3 regions of the Sporomusa sp. GT1 genome follow, and region 1 is predicted to be linked to each of the others. Evidence: riboswitches for the same ligand, from Rfam matches in the RefSeq annotation. Region 1 holds a riboswitch; each other region holds the start of a gene.
What was found. A riboswitch is a leader RNA that binds a small molecule or an ion and turns the genes downstream of it on or off. The one in region 1 is predicted to bind cobalamin.
Positions count from the first base shown of each region.

Region 1 (8,229 bases):
TGATATAAATATGCCCGCCCTCTTTTTTCGGTTCAAGCCCGTGAATGATGGCATTTTCCACCAAGGGCTGCAAGCTAAGGGCCGGAACCGATATTTTCATCAATTCAGGCTGTATCTCAATGGTGGCCTGAATTCTGTCACCAAACCGCACCTGCTGTATACTCAAATAATCCTCAATGGACTTGATTTCTTGCTGCAGGGTGCGCATTTCCTCCATATCCCGCAGATTGGTGCGCAAAAGAGCTGACAACGAATGGACAACTTCCTGCGTGCGCTCTGCGCCTTCGAGCAAAGACAGGCGGGCAATGGTATTGAGGGCATTAAACAGAAAGTGAGGGTTAATTTGTGCCTGCAAGGCCTTCAGTTCGGCTGCCCGGAGCAAGTTCTGCAGTTCGGACTTTGCTTTTAACTCGGCCATCAGCTGCTTTTGCACCAGATTGGTTGCACTCATTTCCACAATATAATTAGCCATAAGATGCAGCAAGTCAGCCGCTGCCTGCAAACGGTGTTCAGGAATAATAGCAATTTTGTCAAACAGTTCGGATAAAATCTCTTTATCCATGCCCAGAGGCAGGAGCCGGCTGAACATTTCCTGCTTGGCATCAAAATCCGGATTGGGTAATACAACCTGACCTGCCAGCAGCGCCCCTACATATTCATTTTGAACGATAATGGGAGCGGCAAAGTCGGTTAAACCACTGTGACAATGATACACAACCGGCCGCTGCTTTTCCATGGCGTTGCGCCCGCCCCGGTCATCACAAGCTTTGCACCGTTCAAAACCGTCGGGAAAGGAACGAACATAACAGCAAAAATCCGTAAATTTGCTTGGTTTGGTTACAGGTGCACCGTTAGCGTCAACAGTAACAGCAGCAATACCGGTGGCTTCCGAAAATTTATTTTGTATCTCTTGCAGGCTCTGAACATTAATAATCTCGTCAAGGCTGAACCGTTTGCCGTTATGCACAAAACATCCCCCCTACCCAAACTATATATGGCATAAAGAAATCAGTGCTGGTAATTTTCCTGATAAAGGGATATTTTGGCTATTAGTATTGTCAATTCCTGCTATAAAACGACAGTTACTCGCCAAAAATTATATTGCCGTCAAATGCTGAGCATCCGGGCTGCTTACCTCAAAATCAGCAAGTCTGGCCATAGTATACATGGTATACGCCATCGTTCTGAGCATTGCCACCATTAAGACAGCTCCCGTACCTTCCCCTAAGGCCATGTTGGCTCGAATCGGCACATCGTCGGCCAAAATATTGCCTAACAGCAGCGCATATCCCATGCCCGGCTCTTTGGACATATGCGAAGGCAGGCCATAGGCTTCCACGTCTCTATTTATCCGGGAAGCACAGGCAAAAGCTACCGCCGTGATAAAACCATCGATAACAAACGGAATCTTGCGCTTGGCACACTCTGTCATCCCGGCGCAGATAGCGACAATATCAAAACCGCCTACACACCGCAGGATATCTTCAATTCTGCGGAAGGTTTCCCGGTGACGCTCAACCCCTTTAGCCACAACCACGCATTTCCGCTTTAACATATCGGTAGTCGGAGCGCTGGCACCATAACCGACAACAAACTCAGGAAGTATCCCGGTCATAGCGTGCAGTACGGCTGAGGAAGTGGTGGTATTGCCAATCCCCATTTCACCAAAGGATACTAAATTAGCGCCCTGGGTATCAATAGCATACCCCGCCATTTCCTCACCAACCCGCCAGGCCTCGTCAAATTCGGCTTGGGTCATGGCTTCTGTTTTCATAAAATTCCTGGTTCCCGGCGCCACCCGCCGGTATATGCCTGCTGTTTTTGTATTGTTGATGCCGATATCAATTACCGAATACGGAACATGATTGGCCTTGCAAAAACAACTGATCGCCGCCCGGCCATCCACCATATTTTGCGCTTGCAGGTAAGTAATCTCACTGGGAAAATCCACTACACCCTCTTCCACCACCCCGTTGTCGGCGGCAAAAATCAAGTGATATGGCTTTATTTCCGGATGCATGGTCCCCCATGCATAGAGCAGTTTTTTAAACAGCTTCTCCAATAGTCCCAGGCTGTTCGGCGGCTTTGCCGCACCATTGATTAAATTGTCTACTTCAGCCCGATAATCCATGCTTACTCCCCCTTATTTTATTCCTATCCAAAGATAAAAACCTAGCCCCAAAGGGCTAGGTTTTACTTTCATAAAATCCTGTCCTTCCGGTACTACCTCTGGCGCGGAGGTAAATAACAGCCAAAACAGGCAGGTCTCCTGGCTTACGGATTATCAGAACCCCCTGGCCTTCCCGATTGCCGGTGGCATGGTTTGGGTGTTCCTTCCCGATTACAGTGGCGCGACCGCGTCGTTTAAGGATTTTGCATCCTTCCGAGCTTCCCTATTCTCCTCTTATTGCTAAGAGGCACCTGTATGGTGGCAGATATGCAATTATACATTTGCTTTGTTGCACACTTCTACAGTCAAAACCATTCTCCTGTCAGTATATGCAGGGTTCGCAAGATGTTAAAGCATTTCGCCAAAATAGTTCTATTTTTCCCTGTCGTCCTGGTCTGTCCGATTGTCCGGCAGACAAAAGCGCTGCTGAAGGCATTTCCACGCCAAAGTAGTTATCCTTCGTCATAGTATATAATTATTTTGCGGTTCTTTCACAGCCTGTCCTGCGCAAGCTTGCGCAAACCATAAAATGATGGTATCGTTTTAGAAAATTACAAAGCAAAGGGAGGCTGTTGCAGTGCAAAAAATCCATGAATATTTTATGACACCCATTAGTATTTTGGGCACAGGCTGCACAGAACGGATTGCCAATTACATTAAACCGATGCTGTTTAGAAAAGCGCTGATTGTCAGCGACAAAATACTTGTTGAAACCGGGCTGATTGACAAACTGCTGGCACTACTTGATGCCGAAGGTATTTTTTACATAATATATAAAGACGTCTCGCCTAATCCCACAGTAGCCCAGGTAAATTACGGCCTAAAACTTTTCCGGGATAACGGCTGCGACTTTTTGATTTCCTTTGGCGGCGGCTCTCCTCATGACTGCGCCAAAGCTATTGCGCTATTGGCTACTAACGGCGGTGAAATTGCCCATTATGAAGGACTCAACAAATCCGCGAAACGGTCCGCCCCCCTTATTGCTATCAATACCACTGCCGGTACCGGCAGTGAATTAACCCGCTTCTGTGTCATTACCGACGAAAAGCGGCATGTAAAAATGACCATCAATGATTGGCATGTTACCCCCATTATTGCTGTCAGTGATGCCGAACTTATGATGGGTATGCCTCCCGGTCTAACGGCCGCAACAGGTATGGATGCCCTGACTCATGCGATTGAGGCCTATGTTTCCACCAATGCCACCCCGGTAACTGATTGCAAAGCCGTTAAAGCCGTGGAGTTAATTAGCGCTAATTTAGTGATCGCCTATCGGAACGGCAATGACTTACCTGCCAGGGAAGCCATGGTTTATGCCGAATATCTGGCAGGCATTGCCTTTAATAATGCCAGCTTAGGTTATGTCCATGCACTTGCCCACCAGCTTGGCGGTTTTTATAACCTGCCGCATGGGTTATGTAATGCCATTTTATTGCCTGCCGTCATGGAATTCAACCTGCCGGCAGCTGTAACCAAATATTCTGATCTGGCCCGCGCCGCCGGTATTGACACCACCGGCTTACCGGCAGAAACCGGTGCCAAGCGCTTCATTCTCTTAGTGCAGCAACTCAACAAAGAATTGGGATTACCGGCAAAACTACAAGAACTCCGGGGATTCAGAGCCGAGGATATTCCATTGCTGGCGGCAAACGCCCTGCAGGACGTTTGCTGCTTAACCAATCCCCGTCAAGGTTCACAGCAGGAGGTAGAGGCCATTTACCGGTCAATCCTGTAAAGCCTCCCATAATAAAAGGTCTGACCCCAGTCGGGTCAGACCTTTTCCTTATTAGCCAAACATAGCAATACCCAGCGGTGTTACCAATAAAGGATGAGGGGGAACGTGGACTTTGCGGCCAAAGGCTTTGCTGAATTCATTTTCAAACCCTTGCAGACAGGCAGTGCCTCCCACCACATAAACAGGATAGTCATGATATTCCTCTTGTCCGGCCAGCATAGCCGTTACCACTGCAGCCATTTTTTCAATAACAGGCAAAATCACCGGCATAATCCTGCGGTGCTGGGCAGCATCCCGTTTGAGAAGTTCCGCTTCCTCAAACGGCATTTTATAAGCTCCCGCCAAGACCAGCGATACATGCGTACCGCCGGTTGGTTCGTCGGCGGTGAATACCAGCTCGCCATTACGCAAAACAGCAATTCCGGTAGTGCCGCCGCCGATATCCACCACAATGCCATGGGTAATACCCAGGGCCTTAGCGGCTGCTACCGGCTCGTCCACCTGACAAACAGGCTCCAAACCGGCTCCGGCAATAACATGACCGCAGGCTAAAGCATTGCGTCCCACCGTTCCCGGCGGAATGGCGGTAGCCCCTTTGTCCAGGGTAATACCCATACGTTCTTCCACTTCGGCTTTTAATTCCTCAACAATGAGCATCGCCCCCCGGAAGTCAACAACCAAGCCATCCTTTACCACCGAAGCCCAGCGCAGACTTCCTGCTACGGGATTGCCTGCTTCATCGGCAACAACCAGTACCACATCGGCAGTCCCCAGGTCGACACCTACTTTATAAGGGCCGGGTAAATCGGCTACCGTTTTTGTTTCCATAAGCTCATGCAATTTATAAATTTTTTCATAGGCTTCCATGGTTTTATCCCCCTCGCCGTGCAACTTCATGAAACAGTACCCTTTCTATCTGCTGTTCCCTGCAATAACACGAAATACCTGTTGCCATAACCGTAAATATCTGACAAGTTATTTTAAATTCTTGCGCAAAACAAGGGGGTATAAACAGAGGGCCGGCCTTGACTCATTTTTCTCTTGACTTATTGGCATATTTATAAATGAAATAGGCCGCCAGTACAGAAAATACCACCCCGCCGGCGGCTAAACCAAGCTGACTTCCCAATTCCGTTATTCCCTGCCAGTTGTAGCCCAGCGAAAATCCGGCATAGATCAGTGCGCTGCACCAGATAACCGAACTAAGAATGGTACTTATAATATATTTTTTACTATTCATATGGAAAAAGCCTGCCGGGACAGGGATAGCACCACGGATAACAGGCAGCAGTCTGCCAACCACGACAGCTAAGGCACCATATTTTTTCAGCCAGGTATTGACCGCCGCCAGCTTGGCAGCCGACGGCATCAGAAAACCTAAATAGCGTGTTACTATTGCTGAACGGCTAAAAAAACCAACACCAAAACCAAGCAAGGCTCCTACCAAATCACCCAGCGCGGTGGCAGCAACTGTGGGAATCAGTTCTACCCGGCCGATAAATAATAAATAGCCGCTAAACCCCAAAGTCAATTCACCGGGGAAGGGCACTCCTATCCCGGTGAGCAGCATAGCGGCAAAAATAGCCGCATACATATTCTCTCCCAGTCTGTTCAGCAGCACAAACAATGTTTCTTCCATCAGCGTTAGCTCCAGACCGAATTTATTCGATAACAATACAGATAAGTCTTACTACACAAATTTTATCATTTCCGGTACAATTAAAATAGTATTTAGAAATAAGGGTAATAGGATAACAGTAGTAAAGGAAGTGCTTGCATGATTACCATTGGCATCCTGATTTTCCCGCAAGTCGAAGAGCTCGATTTTGTCGCCCCTTTTGAAGTACTAAGCTATAGTAATAAAATTACCCCTGACAGTACCCGGGTTCTGCTGATAGCTGAAAACTCCGACCCCATAGAAGCTTTTAACGGCATGAAAGTCATTCCTCATACGACGTTAGCTACCTGTCCGCCTTTGGATATTATCGTAGTTCCCGGCGGCAAAGGCCGGCTGGCCGCCATGAGAAATACAGCTATAACTGAGTTTATTAGAGCACAGTCCCACCACGCTAAATTCACTGCCTCGGTGTGTACCGGCGCTCTCATTCTCGCCGCAGCAGGCTTGCTTGCCAATAAAAAAGCTACCACCTACCACACTGCGTTTGACGAGTTAAAAACCTACACTGTAGACGTACTCACCCAAAAGGTAGTTCAGGACGGCAGGATTATTACCTCAGCCGGAGTTAGTTCCGGTATTGAATTAGGTCTGTATCTGTTAAAACTGCTGTTTGGCGCAAGTATGGCGCAAGAGGTAGCCGATAAAATTGAATATAGTATCAACGTAGCGCAAATTTAACTATTTATGCCAATAGTCAGCGCCTTATATTTATTTACCAACCTCCCCATACTAGTAGTATGAAGGAGGTTTTTTTATGAAAAAAAATTATACCAAACTGCTTCGTTATACTACAGTTGTAGTATGGCTCTCTCTGGCTGCATTTGCCAGCGGCTGCACTAACAACCTCACGCCGGTAGAACCCCAGGCTCCAACTCCTGCCCCGTCCCAGCCGCAGATTCCCGCCCCCGCTCCGGTGCCGCCGGTCACGCTTCCCATTGAACAGCCCCAAGGCAAAGATGTTGTAGTAACCTACAACTACGGCGATACAGGTAAGGTATCGCTTTCCAGCAATAACCTTGTATTAAAGGTTGGCCAAAAACTAATTCTTTCGCCAGCCTCCGGTGTCACCAAAACTACCCGCTTCACCTCATCCGGCGATAATTTCTGGGGTGACGTTATGAGGCAGGAAGGCACTGTCAAGCAAAATGGTCAAGCCATATTTACGGCCATAAAGGCCGGCAAGGGCAAACTTCAGATTATCCCGAACAGTACTGAGGTTGAGCGAGCGGTTGACCTCTGGGTTACAGTCCAGTGAACTCGTTTCAGCAAAACTGAAACATCGGGGGTTCAGGTGGAGAGTCTACTCCACCTGAACTTACGCCGCCTGTAGAGGCGGAGTCTTGACTCAGAGTATAAGATAAACTGGCAAAACAGAAATAGGCGCAACAGGTAAGAGGAAACAGGGAGAAAGTGCTCACCAACACTTCTCCCTGTTTTCCGTAACGTTACCCAACCTGTTAGCGAATAATTGTTAAAACTTCTTCCAGCGGTTTGCGTGGTGTGGATGATATATTAGCATTTGCGGGTACACCCAGTGGTGTCATGGCTGCCAGATAATATCCCTCTTTAACAAACCCGATATACTCTGAAATCTCTTTGGCAGCATAGGTCGGACCTGTCATCCAGCAAGTGCCGTATCCCAGGCTGGCTGCAGCCAACAGCAGATTTTCCATGGCGGCGGCAATGTTTTGAATACCGGGATTGGCTTTGCCATATTGCATAGCCTCACCTTGCGGCATAAGACCATCGGCGATAAGCATGTCGCCTATGGTTTCATAAGGGGCGGCATATACCAGCACCAGCACCGGCGCACCTTTAAACACGGTATGATAGCCCACAGACCCGCGAAATGCTTTGCGCTTGCCCTCATCTTTCAGGTATGTACTTAACTCGGCATTCTTTTTTTCCACAATCCGGGCAATGTCCGCAAGTTTAATTTTATCGGTTATCACAACAAAATGCCAGTTCTGCTGGTTCTTGCCTGATGGCGCATGAGTGGCTGCTTTGATTAATTCTTTGATCGTCTCTTCCGGAATCTGCTCTGCGGTAAATTGACGTACACTATGACGTTGGTAGATAAATTCTAAATCCATTATATTACCTCCTCTTGACAGTTATACTATTTTTTCACCCTGATAACGTTCACCGCCGGCGTCTGGCATGATTTTATAACGCTCAGTCCACAGTGTTTTATATTTTATCGCCTGCGCGTGGATGCTATCCCACTCCTCAGGCGCAGATTTTATCACTTTTCCGGGTACGCCTACCACCAGCGAATGAGGAGGAATTATCTGATTTTCTTTAACCACCGCACCGGCGGCAATAATACTGCCTTTCCCCACTACGGCACCATTCAGGACAACCGCCCCCATACCGACTAAACAATGATCTTCAATGATGCAGCCGTGGATAATGACATTATGGCCGACAGTAACATAGTCGCCAATGATGGTCGGGTGGGCATCGGCCACATGGACAACACTGTTATCCTGCACATTGGTATACCGCCCAATCTCAATCCGGTTGACATCCCCTCTGGCAACAACATTAAACCATAAGCTGCTGAACTCTTTCATCGTTACTGCCCCAATGACCTTAGCCCCATCGGCGATAAAGGTCTTTTTATCCAGAGTCGGAGTAATTCCT
Region 1 covers NZ_BMBX01000031.1:10,595-18,823, reverse strand. Annotated here, with positions in the region: gene GT1_RS19640 (PocR ligand-binding domain-containing protein) at 1-967, opposite strand, end outside; gene GT1_RS19635 (nicotinate-nucleotide--dimethylbenzimidazole phosphoribosyltransferase) at 1,097-2,131, opposite strand; cobalamin riboswitch at 2,242-2,440, opposite strand; gene GT1_RS19630 (iron-containing alcohol dehydrogenase) at 2,772-3,905, shown strand; gene eutJ (ethanolamine utilization protein EutJ) at 3,957-4,802, opposite strand; gene GT1_RS19620 (DedA family protein) at 4,936-5,580, opposite strand; gene GT1_RS19615 (DJ-1/PfpI family protein) at 5,683-6,261, shown strand; gene GT1_RS19610 (hypothetical protein) at 6,338-6,838, shown strand; gene GT1_RS19605 (nitroreductase family protein) at 7,041-7,676, opposite strand; gene GT1_RS19600 (gamma carbonic anhydrase family protein) at 7,698-8,229, opposite strand, start outside.

Region 2 (5,129 bases), on a different contig from region 1:
TCTGTATGACCTAACAGATCGCCCTTTTTCACTATCCCATTTTCCTCTATAGCGGGATACCAAAGGCCTGCCTCTGCGGCCGCCAGGTAAATAGTTTTATTATATACCTTTTTATCACATACAGGTTCTGCCGGATTAAACACATATACACCCAGGTGATTAAATAGTAAACGGATATCCTTTTGATATGCCTGCACCCATGCTTCCTTGCAATAACCGCAGTATCCCCGTTCCAGCAGGAGACCCGGTATACCCAGTTTGGCGGCATAACTATATTGTCCCGTAGCTGCAGTTGAGGCAATCAGGTAGGGAATATCGGTCGCCCGCGCGGCCGCTTCCGAAGTTTTATGAACCTCTTCTCCTGCCGCTGCAGGGAAGAACAGGCAGGGGGTGAGAGGCTCCATTTGGCCGCCGCTGTGCAAGTCAATGATGAATCCGGCCTGGGGAAAAATCTCGCGGACAAAGTAGTCGGCGATACGGTCGCCGGTACCACCATCCGGGCTGCCCGGGTAATTGGCGTTTAAATTCGCGCCATCTTCCGGTACACGGTCTGGTGATTTCGCCCAGAACCCACTGGTGTTAACGCAATGCAGCAATAATATTCGCCCCTTGACCCTGACCGGATTAATTTCCGCTGCCACGCGGATGGCCGCGGCGACTCCGGGGTATTCCCCGCTGTGGATGCCTGCCGTAACAACAATGGTAGGGCCGTCCTCATTACCATAAATCAAAGTAGCCGGCATTTCATATCCCGCTACACCTGGCTCGATCAAAACCTGTTTCTTTTCTCCCCGGGCCACACTGTATCCGCAAATCGTCCATTGGTTCATTGTATCATCCTCCTGTACTCTGTCATGATATATGATTTCATCCGCTGGTTTGACTTCTCCAACACTGATTTGTTGATACGGCAAACTTTCAATCCCATTGCTTTCGCGTTATAGTCCGGCACTATGTCTTTACCATGATTATCTATATTTTATTGCAATTGAACTTAAAAAAGGAGCAACCTTAGCGGCCTCTCCTTTACGCTTTATGCATTTGCAAACATTTTATCCTGTATGGGAAAGTTCAATATAATGGTCATATTATACCAGTCTGACAAGTGAGGTGTCTACAAATTTTGTTAGAAGGGATTAAAGAGCTGGTTTTGGCAGAAGGGGATTGTCCTGAAGTATTATTACAGAGAAGACTGCCTTTGACCCTCAAGAAGTTTCAGTGGTAAAATAAGCATATAATAAGAATACTATTTTACTACAGGAGGTGCTTGCAGTGAATATAAAACCTTCGGCCGCAATACGCAAGAATTATAACGAAATATCTGCACTTTGTAAAAAGTTTCCCGAACATGGGGCATGACTTATTGATCGCAAATGTCTATAGGAAACTGCTTGTGGACAAACGTTACCTCTTTATTTACAAGATTAAAGACAATACGGTATATCTTGATTATGTGGTTGATTGCCGTCAAGAGTACCCCTGGTTGATTTAATATAAATGAATTCTTAAATGACTGTTTGTCAGGGCGGTATTGACAGGTATTTCCGGATATGGTATAGTCATATGCATAGCAAGGATAAACTAAATATTTCGAGATAGGTGCCCTTAGGGGCTTAATAGGGAAGTCCGGTTAGAAGCCGGCGCGGTCCCGCCACTGTAACGGGGAGTAAGCTTAAGTTATACCACTGGGATGTATTTCCTGGGAAGGTTTAAGCAAGCCATGATCCGGAGTCAGGAGAACTGCCTGTCTGACAATCACCGTTTTTCACCCACGAGGTATGGGGAGGGGATTACAGTAGACGCTTCTATGGCGTAGCTGATTAATTCGCTCCTGGTATATAAACCAGGAGCTTTCTATTAGTCTACTGATTATTACTCCCAGCTTTTCAACGGTTGGGAGTTTTAATATTTCTTCAGGACATTCTTCTCAAAACGCTCCTTTCGAACTTTTGCGCCGCTGGCGCGCGGGCCAATTTGGCCCTAATTTTTTACAATTATACTTTAACATAAAAATTGTATTCAACAACCAATAGCGTGGCAAGAGCAGTTGAATACACCGGGAAAACTTAATATGACAGTATAGGTGCCTGCGAGGCTTAATAGATAAGCCGGTGCAATACCGGCGCGGTCCCGCCACTGTAATGGGGAGCAAACTCAAAAAATGTCACTGAGATTATTGTCTTGGGAAGGCCTGAGCCAGCGATGATCCAGAGCCAGGAGAACTGCCTATATGATAATCACCGTTTTATCCACGAGCGATGGGGAGGGGATTAGCGCAGCAGTTTGGCTTGTGCTTATTTTGTCCCGGCGTATGTTATACGCCGGGATTTTATCGGTATAGCGATACTGTTTTGTCTGTCTCCTCGCCTTTCAGCAGGGAGACTTTTGTGTTATGGCTCGGCAGCTTTCCAGGGGATGCTGCAATATTGCAGCGGGATAATAGCGTAATCCTCCCTTCACTGTCACGGGTCCTACCCTTCGCTTTACGGCTTTGACTGACTAAGACGGCTTATAAACAAGGAGGATACCAATGAGGAGAATTGAAAAGTTAATGGAACTTTTTCACAACTATGACCCTGCTACATTGAGGCATTGTCAAAGTGTTGGTATGCACATGCTGGAATGGGCGGATTGTATGGGGTTTTCCGATAAAAAAATACAAATAGCATATTATTGTGGTTTAATGCATGATATCGGCAGATTGTGCCTGCCTGGCAATGTATTTAATAAACTTGAACCATTATCAGACGACGAACAGGATATGCACAAACTTCATACGGTATATGGCTGGGTCATCCTTAATAGTGTGGGGCTGAAGGAAATAAGTCCTATTGTTCGTTATCACCATGAACGGTATGATGGAACAGGATATCCGGAAGGCCTGAAAGAAGCCGAGATTCCCTTTCTAAGCAGAATGCTTTCTATCTGCGATGCTTTCGATGAGATGACAAACAGACAAGGAACGAATAATCTAAGCGGCCGCCAGGCGTTGCAAGCAGTGGAAACCTGCGCCGGGACACGGTTTGATCCGTGGCTGTGCCAGCAATTTGTCAGTTATATAAGGAAAGTAGAAACACTAAAAGCGGTTGCTAATTTCGCATAAACCGGTTGATATCAGATAATATAAGAGGGATGTGTAGTATGATTTTACATATTGCTAACGGCTCAATACTGAAATCCTATTTAGAGACTAAAGGCATTTCAGGCCAGAAGATTATTGCATTTAATGAATCCATGATTACCGGGAAATGCGCGGAGACAATTTTTAGTGAGGAATTCTTTCAATTACGGGCAGAAACCTTACAGGTTGCTTATGAGCGCTATAACGAATTGACGGTGACAGAACTAGAGGCATTATTAAGTCACTCGTATTCGGAGATTATATTATGGTTTGATGCCGATATGTTTTGTCAGATGAATATTTTAACCTTGTGCGCCTATCTGGATGCCAGCAACTATCAGGGGGAAGTGCATTTACATATTATCCGGCACGATTTCTGGCAATATGACAGTTTGCAGGACATAATACGTATATCCTATCAAATTAACCCTGCGGGATATTACGAGATATACCGGGAGGTTCTCTTGCAAAGACGGCCAACAAGAGAAAAATATCCGGTTTTTGCAGAATTAAACGCAGGAATTAACTTGTACACAAACTATATTTCCGCTAATAGCGATATTCGGTTAGCCATAACAAAAATGGTTAAAGAAAACAAAGATAAACCGTTTGTAATAAAAGAAATAAACGAGAAATATCCTCATTATGGTATCGGTGATTACAATATTCAGCTGATTTATCGTGATATAGTAGATAGGATTCAAATTAATATGGATTGACAATCACTTCCTGCAGTGTTATGCTAATTTCATAAGAAAACTACATATGTTAGAGATAGGTGCCTTACAGGCTTAATAGGGAAGACCGGTTAAATGCCGGCGCGGTCCCGCCACTGTAACGGGGAGCAGGCTTAAGATATACCACTGGGATGGATTTTCTGGGAAGGTTTAAGCAGGCTATGATCCGGAGTCAGGAGAACTGCCTATCTGACAATCGCCGTTTGTTACCCACGAGGTATGGGGAGGGGATTATAGTAGGCGCTTTTATGGCGTAACTGGCTAATTCGCTCCTGGTTTACACACCAGGAGCTTTCTGTTCGGGCTACTGTTCAAACCTCTCACCGCTACGGTTGAGAGGTTTGCTGTTTTAATCACAGGCTGCTCCCATCATCCTGGTAACGAAGGCGTGTCCGGTAATCAAAAAATATGAAGGAGTTGTTTTTGGCCAATGAAAAACATCTATTCGTTTATCACCACCCTGTGCATGCTGGCTGTATTTGGCTGTGTAAGTCTGGTTCCGTCACTGGCAGCGGCTGCACCGGCTCAGGCAGGCAAAAAGGCTATTTTAGTTGTAAGCTTTGGTACTACGTATCCTGAAACTTTAAAGACAACCATTGAAGCTGTTGAAACCAAAATAAAAGCAGAATTTCCCGAGTACGAAGTTCGCCGGGCTTTTACTTCCCGGATTATCATTAAAAGAATTGCTGAACGTGACGGCGTGAAAATCGATACCGAAAAAGAAGCGCTTGACCGTTTAAAAGCCGAAGGCTTTAATGAAGTTATTGTTCAGCCGCTGCATATTGCTGCCGGTGAAGAGTTTGATTTGGTGAAGGGTGTTGTAAAACATCATGAAGCCGCTAAAACCTTTGACAAAATTGCCTTAGGCAGACCTATTATGTATTTTATGGGACAAGAAGAGAAACCTGATGACTATTTAGCTGCTGCTAAAGCATTAGAAAACCAGTTCCCCAAACAGAAAAAAGACGAAGCCATTGTACTGATGGGACATGGTGGCAGCCATCCCGGAAATTCGGCTTATGCCGCCATGCAGCTTAAATTACAGGATGAAGGCTATAAAAACGTATATCTGTTCACCGTGGAAGGGTATCCGTCCTTCGACAATATGCTGGCTAAATTAAAAGCCAACAAAGTAAAAAAAGTTACTCTTATGCCGTTCATGCTGGTAGCCGGTGACCATGCTACCAACGATATGGCCGGTGATGAAGAGGATTCAGCAAAAAGCCAGCTTATTGCCGCCGGCTTTAAAGTAGACACTTATGTGCATGGCT
Region 2 covers NZ_BMBX01000023.1:50,161-55,289, reverse strand. Annotated here, with positions in the region: gene GT1_RS18100 (M14 family metallopeptidase) at 1-830, opposite strand, end outside; cobalamin riboswitch at 1,581-1,763, shown strand; cobalamin riboswitch at 2,065-2,245, shown strand; gene GT1_RS18095 (HD-GYP domain-containing protein) at 2,531-3,103, shown strand; gene GT1_RS18090 (hypothetical protein) at 3,142-3,840, shown strand; cobalamin riboswitch at 3,881-4,062, shown strand; gene GT1_RS18085 (sirohydrochlorin cobaltochelatase) at 4,289-5,129, shown strand, end outside.
Region 2: it holds a riboswitch for cobalamin, as region 1 does, so the genes downstream of both, GT1_RS18095 (HD-GYP domain-containing protein) here and GT1_RS19635 (nicotinate-nucleotide--dimethylbenzimidazole phosphoribosyltransferase) in region 1, are expected to answer to the same signal.

Region 3 (8,229 bases), on a different contig from region 1:
GCTATTCTGAACAGCCGCAGCAGTAGAAAGTCAGCAGCCCGGCAGCCGGTTAAAATTCAATACCCTTTTGCGCCCTGATTCCCTGTTTATACGGGTGCTTAATTTCTCCCATTTCGGTTACTAAATCGGCTTTATCAATGATTTCCTTACGCGCACTGCGGCCGGTAAGCACCAGGTGCAGATAGTCCGGCTTTGCAGCTATCAATTCCAGTACTTCATCTACCGGAAGCAGCCCATAGCCAAGAGCGTAGTTAATCTCATCCAGGATAATCATCCCCCACGCTCCGGACATGATTTCCTGTCTGGCATCCTCCAGGGCTTCTTTGGATGCCTGCATATGATCAGTTCTTTCATCATCGGTACTATTTCTTACAAACCCTTCTCCCATTTGGCGGATAACAAAATCCGCGCCCATTCGTTCGGCAGCCTGCAATTCGCCATAGGTCCAATTGCCTTTGATAAATTGTAATACAAGCACCCGGAGCCCCTGGCCCCAGGCCCGCATACCCAGCCCCAAAGCCGCTGTTGTTTTTCCTTTGCCGTTTCCGGTATTTACAATAACTAAGCCTTTAGTGTCTGCCATACTGACAATACTCCTTTTTCTATGCATAAACATTCATTCTCCGTTGCCAAAAATCAATCATCTGCCTGGCTTTAAAACACCCGCTTGCGTATCTTGCCGCATCCGGTTGCTTGAAAACAATAAAATAAAGAACGGCTTTGTCCTCGCCGGCCCTATCCTCCTGCTCAGAGGGATGTGCATGATCATACGGCCAATTTTCAGGAATATATTGTAACATATCTTTTCCCCTCCTTGTACAGTTTAATAATCACTTACGCCGTTGACAAAAGGTAATATACTGATTCCAAAGCCGTTCCAGCATATAGCAGGCTCCCTGCAGCCCCATAAACGGCCGGTCGCTTAAAATGACTTCATCATATACCGGCAGCGCAATATTCTGGCAAACCACATTAGGCACCAGCTTTTGCTGCAATATGGCCTTTTCATTGCTGCCGGCCAGTAGTAATCCACCCTCCAGCTCTGCCAGCAGATTCTCCGTTACCTGACTGTCGCCGCCGGCCTCTATAAGGGTATCAATGCAATCCGGCACAGTATAAGCCGGAATTTGACCATAGGCCATGACCGTCAGCCGGCCTGTATCCAGCCACTCGGTACGGACAGCCTCGGCCATGGCTACAGCTGCAGAACCCGGTGCGGCAAGGAGCGTTTTTTCAAACCACATATCGCCCCAGACCCGCTGCATTTCCAGAGTACTCGCCTGAATTTTCCGCTCCAGGCCGCTGATTTCCTGCCAAACCTTACGCAAATCACCGGCACCGCCTGTCGCATAGTGCCGCAAGCTTTGCAGCCAGGCCAGCGACCCCTGCAAACCATAAGGCGGCGGCAAAGATACATAAGGCATACCATACTGCTCATTAAGCTGTTTGGCCAGGTCAAGACCCAATTCCTCATGGACAACAATGTTGAGCGACGCGCTGGTCATGCCGCTTATAACCTGGGTGCTGCTGCCTGCTCCCGGACAAGCCAGCACTTCATAGCCTGCCAGTTTAAGCATACGTTTCAATTCCTGAACATCATTATCGGCATTGTAGTAGCCAACCGTACAACCCAGCAGATTGACAGTACCGGGCCGTATCGCACCCGGACGGCTTAGCGGCAGCTGCTCCAGATACGCTCCCGCAGCAGCGCAGTAGCCTGCGGCAAAGCCGCCGGCCAGTCCGCCGCTGTCCACGCAGACCACCGGGCAAGATAAACCCGCCTGTCTGGCAATGCCCGCGATATCATCGCCAATCAAGCTGACAGAGCAGCTATTTTCTATCAATACAACCGACGGCCGGGCCTGCTGGCGAATGATAGCCAAAGTTTCCAGCAGGCATTCCTCAGTACCATAAACAACCGCATGATTATCGGCCTGGGTGCAGTAAAATTGTGAACTGACCGCCGGACACTGCCTTTCCAGATAGCGCAGCGCATAAAAATAGCACCACATGGGGCCATTGGCCACCAATACAGCATCAGGAATACCGGCAAAGAAAGCGGCTACGCCGGTGAGCGCGCAGGCTTCCACCAAAGTCCGCGCATCTGACCACTGACTATTACACATACATAATTCCTCCCCGTCGGTCATGACGCTGCGCCAGGCGCACCAGCTTAGTCATCAGGGCAGTAATGCCCCCTACCCCGGCCAGCGGCAGCAAGGGCAGAAAGAGCTGCTTTTTCCTGGCTGCTTCAGTCAACTCATGCGTGGTCACAACAATATCTGCTGTTTCAACTATGTCTTTTCCCTCTGCCTGAGAAAAGCAGGGTATGCCGGTTTGTTGCTTCAGTTCCTGATATAAATCAAGCTGCTGGTCCTTGCTCAGCACATCATCCAGCACCACAATGCCTGCCAAATTCAAATTATACAAAGAAAATAACTCCAGTACCCAGGCCGGATCAAAATACAGCAGCGGCCGTCCGAGATACAATACAATCCGCTTATCCTGCAACTGGCTGCTATACTCAGCGATATGCCGGTTTAACCGCTCTGCCTCCTGCTTAATGGCAGCTTCAGCCTGCTGCTGCCGGTTGAGAAACCGGCCTAAGTTCGTCAGCCATAAAACCGTCGCCTGCCAGCCTGCCGGATAATCCCCGTCAAAAGCAGGCACTCCCAGCATCTCCTCCAGTTCCAGCCCCAGCTTGCACATCCAGGGATTGGACTGTCTTGTCCCGCTAAGCGGTACAGTCAGGGCGGTAAACGGCACCCGTCTTATATCCTCCAGTGAAGCATATGCCGGAAAATGACAATACACTTTTAGGCTAAAATAGCCCAGCAAACGTTTAATTTCCTGCACATCCATGCCATTGGGGCCGCCGCGGTCACCCAAGAGGGTTACCGTATTAACCACCTTGGGCTGGGCAATCATAAAGCGCTCTGCCAGTATTTTTCCGGCATGATAAAACCCGGCATAATAGTCGCCGTCCAGGTAACCGTAACAGGGAACAGACATCACCGGTATGCCCAGCGCCGCCTCTGCCTCGCCTGCCACCGCAGCCGTATCATCACCAATCACGCCGGCCACACAGGAATTGGCAATCAAAATATAGGCCGGCTTGTACCTTTCGGCTGCATATTCAATACATTCCCTGAGCAAGCCGGCCCCGCCGAAAATCGAATGCTCTTCCGCCAATCCACTGATGATCAGTGGTGCCGAGTACTGCTCCGGCATAAATTGCCGCTTTGCCAGTGAACGGAAATGCATTCCCAAATCCATTTCCCGGCCGATATGCCCGCAGGCTTTAGGACTATGGTAAATAACAAGCGCGCCTTCATTGTGGGAAACGGCGCGCCATACGCCCGGCATCGCACAGCTGTAACCCCGTTTGCGGGCTGTTTTCGCCCGTTTATTCATCACCATAGTCAAGCACCAGCTCCTCTAATTCTGCAAAGGACATGGGGGTCGGCACACTCAGCGCCGTATTCTCACAAATAAAACCGGCTAACTGACGGTAAATCGCCGCCTGTGGCGAGTCTGCCGCAAATTCGATGACTGTTTTACGATGAATTTCCGCTTTATTAACAGTACGATCCCTGGGAATATAGGCGACTAAAGAAGTATGCAGCCGTTTGGCAAATTCCTCAAGCAACGCCTGCTCATTAGCAATGCCGCGGCTATTGCCGATAATGCCGCCAAGCCGCACCGCCCCCCGGGCAGCATAGCGGGCCACCCCTTTGGCAATATTATTGGCCGCATAGAGTGACATGAGTTCGCCGGAAGATACAATGTAAATATCGCTGGCATAGCCTTCCCGTATGGGTACGGCAAAGCCGCCGCACACTACATCTCCCAGTACATCGTACAGAATAATGGCATCTTCAGGCAAAGCCTGCAAGGCTTTCAGCTTTTCCAGTGCCACGATTATGCCGCGTCCGGCGCAGCCTACCCCTGGCTCGGGCCCTCCGGCCTCAATACACTGTACGCCGCCAAAGCCGCTATGTACCAAGTCCTCGGTCCTAACTTCCTCCCCATATTGCTTAACCATATCCAATACCGTCTGTGAACAAACCTTCCCTAATAAAAGGCGGGTGGAATCATTTTTGGGATCACAGCCAATTTGGCAAACCTTGTGCCCCATTTCCGCCAGTGCGGCCGATACATTGGCAGCTGTCGTAGACTTGCCGATGCCGCCCTTGCCGTAAAAGGCAATCTTCTTTTGCATATGCCTTATCCGCTCCTTGTTTTATCAATTCATAAAGAAAACATGGCTTACACCAAGCTTTTGGCGGCGTGGAAGCCGCTGTTAATCCTGCTCTTTAAAAAGTTATACACTTTAGCTGGAAAAAAAAGCGCGGGTCATAATAGACCCGCAAAAACATGAAGGAGTTAGAAGAAATGGCAACTAAATAAGAAACTCCCGGTCGCCATGGCAGCCGGGAGAATTCTACAGCATAAATCCAAATAAAAACTCCTGGTCTATGACCAGGAGTAAATTCAGCAAGGCAACACAACTCACTTGGAATACATTCCAAATAAGCTAGTGCAACTGTAATCTCCTCCCCATCACTCGTGGGTAAAACGGCGATCTTTAGACAGGCAGTTCTCCTGGCTCTGGCTCATAGCTTGCCCAAACCTTCCCGAGACCTTCGTCCCAGTGGCATACCTTGGGTTCACTCCCCATTACAGTGGCGGGACCGCGCCGGCATTACACCGGTCTTCCCTATTAAGCCCTTGCGGGCACCTGGCTCATCCATATACAATTTTCAATAAACGCAGATACATTATGCTACTACTATAGTATATTGCCTGGCAGGTTTTGTCAAGCGAATTCTACCGTGGGACAAGGGGACAGGTCCCTTGTCCCACTTTGCAGACTGCCCGGTGGTTGTCAGACCGACAATTCACCCGCTCCGGGGCAACCTTTTCTCAGACCTACTCACTATACCGGCTGTACAGCCACACACTCCAGGCAAAAAAGCAAACAGACAGTACTATCAGCGTGCCTGCCGCCCATACGGCCCCGCTATTCCAGTCAGGTGCCCGCAACAGGGCATTAAGCGTACCAATGGGCGATAACCGGGCAACTACAGCCAGCCAGGGCGGTAGATTCTGCAACGGAAAAAACGAACCGCCAAAAAATATCATCGGCGTAATAAAAAAATTATTAATCAGCGAAACATCGTCAGGATGCTTAACAAGCATGCCTACAACCACCCCCATGGCGGCAAAGCAGCAAGAACCCAGAATAAGGCCGGCGACAGCCAGGACATTTAACCCGCCTACCCCAAAAGCACCCCAGGCAATGACGAAAACCAGGCTGCCAAAAAATATTCCCCGCACCGAACCTGCTGCTATAATTCCCAAAACCACTTCCCAGGCAGCCACCGGACTTAAAACCACACTTTGAAAATTACGGAAATACAGCCGTCCTGTACTCACAGAGGATGCGGTCTGTTGAAAAGAGTTTAACAACACAGTGACACCCATAATACCTTTGGCCAGAAACGGTAAATAGCCGCCATCCACATTCACTCTGCCTCCTAACCCCAGTCCAAAAGAAAACAGATAAATAAAGGGAAAAACAATAGTGGAAAATACGTAGCCCATTCTGCCGATTTTCTTCCACAGTATAATCATTTCCCGCCAAAATACTGCATACCAGCCCATCAGCCATCGCCTTCCTTAACCAGTTTAATAAACATGGACTCAAGCGCCCCGCTTGCCTGGCCATTGCCTGTCCGCTGTTTAATGCCTGCCGGCGTATCCAACAAAGCAAGACGACCGGAACGCAGCATAGCCACCTGCTCACAGAGCTGCTCGGCTTCCTCCATATAGTGTGTTGTCAATATTATGCTTTTGCCTTCACTGGTCAAAAGGCGTACAATACTCCACAATTCCTGGCGGACGTCAGGATCAAGTCCCACGGTTGGCTCGTCCAGCAGCAGCAGTTCAGGCTCAGGCAGCAGAGCCCTGGCAATCAGTGTCCGGCGCGCGGTCCCCCCTGACAGCACCCCCACCTTTATATGCCGGCTTTGCTCTAAATTAAACTTTGTCAAAACCTCTTCCAGCCGGTGTTTAAGCCGCTGCACACCAAAAAGCCTGCCATAAACCAGCAAAACCTCTTCCACCGTCAAATCCCGTTCCAGGTTATTATCCTGCGGCACCAAGCCGACTAGTTTTTTAGCAGCGAGCGGTTCCGCCAGCCTATCAAGCCCAAAAATCCGCACCGATCCGCTTGTAGCGCGCGTCAAACCGGCAATCATCTTCATTACCGTCGACTTACCCGCGCCATTAGGGCCAAGCAGGCCGAATATCTTCCCTTGCAGTATTGTCAGCGACAAATTATCAACAATTTTTCGTCCGTCATACATTTTAGTCAGACCTGTTAACTCAACGGCATAATCAAAACCTGACAACTTCTCAGACATTTTCATCAACTACTTTCCTTACTCTCGAATCTTCTCCATGGCAAATTTTTGAAGCATGTATGCCCAAGCAGAAAAAAAACGCGGGTCATAATAGACCCGCTAACCAAAGGAGTAAAAAACCACACAAATTTTGCACCCTTGACAGCAGGTTTCAGAGTGGCTTTGCTTTTATTCGCAACTTACTCATTACTCACGAAATTAAAAGGTATAGTTATAGCTTAGTGCCCAGTTAAAAGGCAGATCCAGATTCTCATATTTGTTCACAGAGTTATTACGGTCAAGGATATTGTACAAATTCAGAATCACCGACTGATTGCGTTCCGGCTGATATCTAATCATGGCGTTTAATTGTACACGATCCGGAATATCGCTGATGTTACCGTTGATTTTGTAATAGCTTTCTTCCCGGTCGCCCAGGAATAAGAAATTAACATTTGTCAGCCATTTTTCCTGATTGTAGGTTATGCCCGCGGTTGTCTGTATTCTGCTGTTACACTGCTCCCAGGAGCCATTTTCATTATTTTCCGGATTGGAATAACTAAATCCCAAATTGTATTTCCAGTTGTTATTAAGAATTTTTACATATTCCAATTCCATACCAGTATTGCGGAAGTTCCCGGCATTAGCCATATAGTCGGTTTTGTCGGGATTCTTTTTCCAAACAAACTGATCCTTGATATCCATATGATAAAGAGCTGCTTTGAACGATTGATTATTGTCAATGATTTTTATCCCTGTTTCGTAGCTCCAGCCTTGCTGCGGTTTTAACCTGTTAAAATCAGTACTTTGTTTGGAAAAATACTGGTTCAGCGCCGGCATTTGAAAGGACTTGCCAATATTGGTATACCAGGAAGTATTGTCATTGATTTTATATAATGTCTGGATTTGCGGTAAAAAAACATTTTTGTCGGTAGCATAGTCTTTAATAACATTTTCCCGCAGGCCTAGGGTTGTACTGAACTCAGGGTTAATGTTATAGGTATAAGCTCCATAGACAGCAAAACTGTTGCGCAGCGCATTATTATATTTGACTGCAGTACTGCCGGGCAGACCGTTATAATGTTCCCGTGCCAGGGTAACGCCGGCAATCAGTGTGTCACGGTCATCTCTCAGTTTCCAGGTCTTTTGGTTATCCCAGTTTATGCCGTACATATTGTATCGTTCACTGATGCCCCAGTCGCCGGTTTTATAGTCATATTTGTTGCCAAAGGCATGCCGTTTATTGAACGACAGAACCGATTTAAAATTATCGTCTTTGTTGTCATAACTAAGATTTAGATTATTGCGGACATCATCATATTTATATAACATATCGCGGGAACCGTCTGTATTATACCGTGGACGGTTAGATTGCAAATCCGTATATGACCAGTTAAAATTGAGTTCATCACTTAACTGAGTTGTAAAGTAAAAGCTGTCCTTCGTGCCTTTGTCCAGACCATAAGGCTGGACTAGTGTATTGTCTTTTTTAGAGGTAAGATTATCTCTTGAAGTTTTGCCAACAGCGGCAATATATTCGCGTTTCAGATAAATTGCGCTATTGCCGAACTCTGAGCTTACCGACCAGTTTTGATTATAATTGCCGCCGGTAATACCAATGGTATTCTGCTGACTGCTTCCCGGTTTTTTAGTAATAATGTTGACAACCCCGGCCAAGGCCTCCGAGCCGTACAGCGTAGAGCCGGCGCCTCTGATAACTTCAACTTTTTCCACCGCTTCCAGGGGAATGCCGTTGGAGCCGTTATAATTCAATAAATTGATGGGCGAGCCGTTAACTAGAATCAAGGCCCCCCTTTCCAAG
Region 3 covers NZ_BMBX01000030.1:13,951-22,179, reverse strand. Annotated here, with positions in the region: gene GT1_RS19480 (ABC transporter ATP-binding protein/permease) at 1-26, shown strand, start outside; gene cobO (cob(I)yrinic acid a,c-diamide adenosyltransferase) at 50-610, opposite strand; gene GT1_RS19470 (hypothetical protein) at 603-800, opposite strand; gene GT1_RS19465 (nitrogenase component 1) at 831-2,126, opposite strand; gene GT1_RS19460 (nitrogenase component 1) at 2,119-3,420, opposite strand; gene GT1_RS19455 (AAA family ATPase) at 3,407-4,222, opposite strand; cobalamin riboswitch at 4,578-4,760, opposite strand; gene GT1_RS19450 (ABC transporter permease) at 4,933-5,667, opposite strand; gene GT1_RS19445 (ABC transporter ATP-binding protein) at 5,667-6,428, opposite strand; gene GT1_RS19440 (TonB-dependent siderophore receptor) at 6,627-8,229, opposite strand, start outside.
Region 3: it holds a riboswitch for cobalamin, as region 1 does, so the genes downstream of both, GT1_RS19455 (AAA family ATPase) here and GT1_RS19635 (nicotinate-nucleotide--dimethylbenzimidazole phosphoribosyltransferase) in region 1, are expected to answer to the same signal.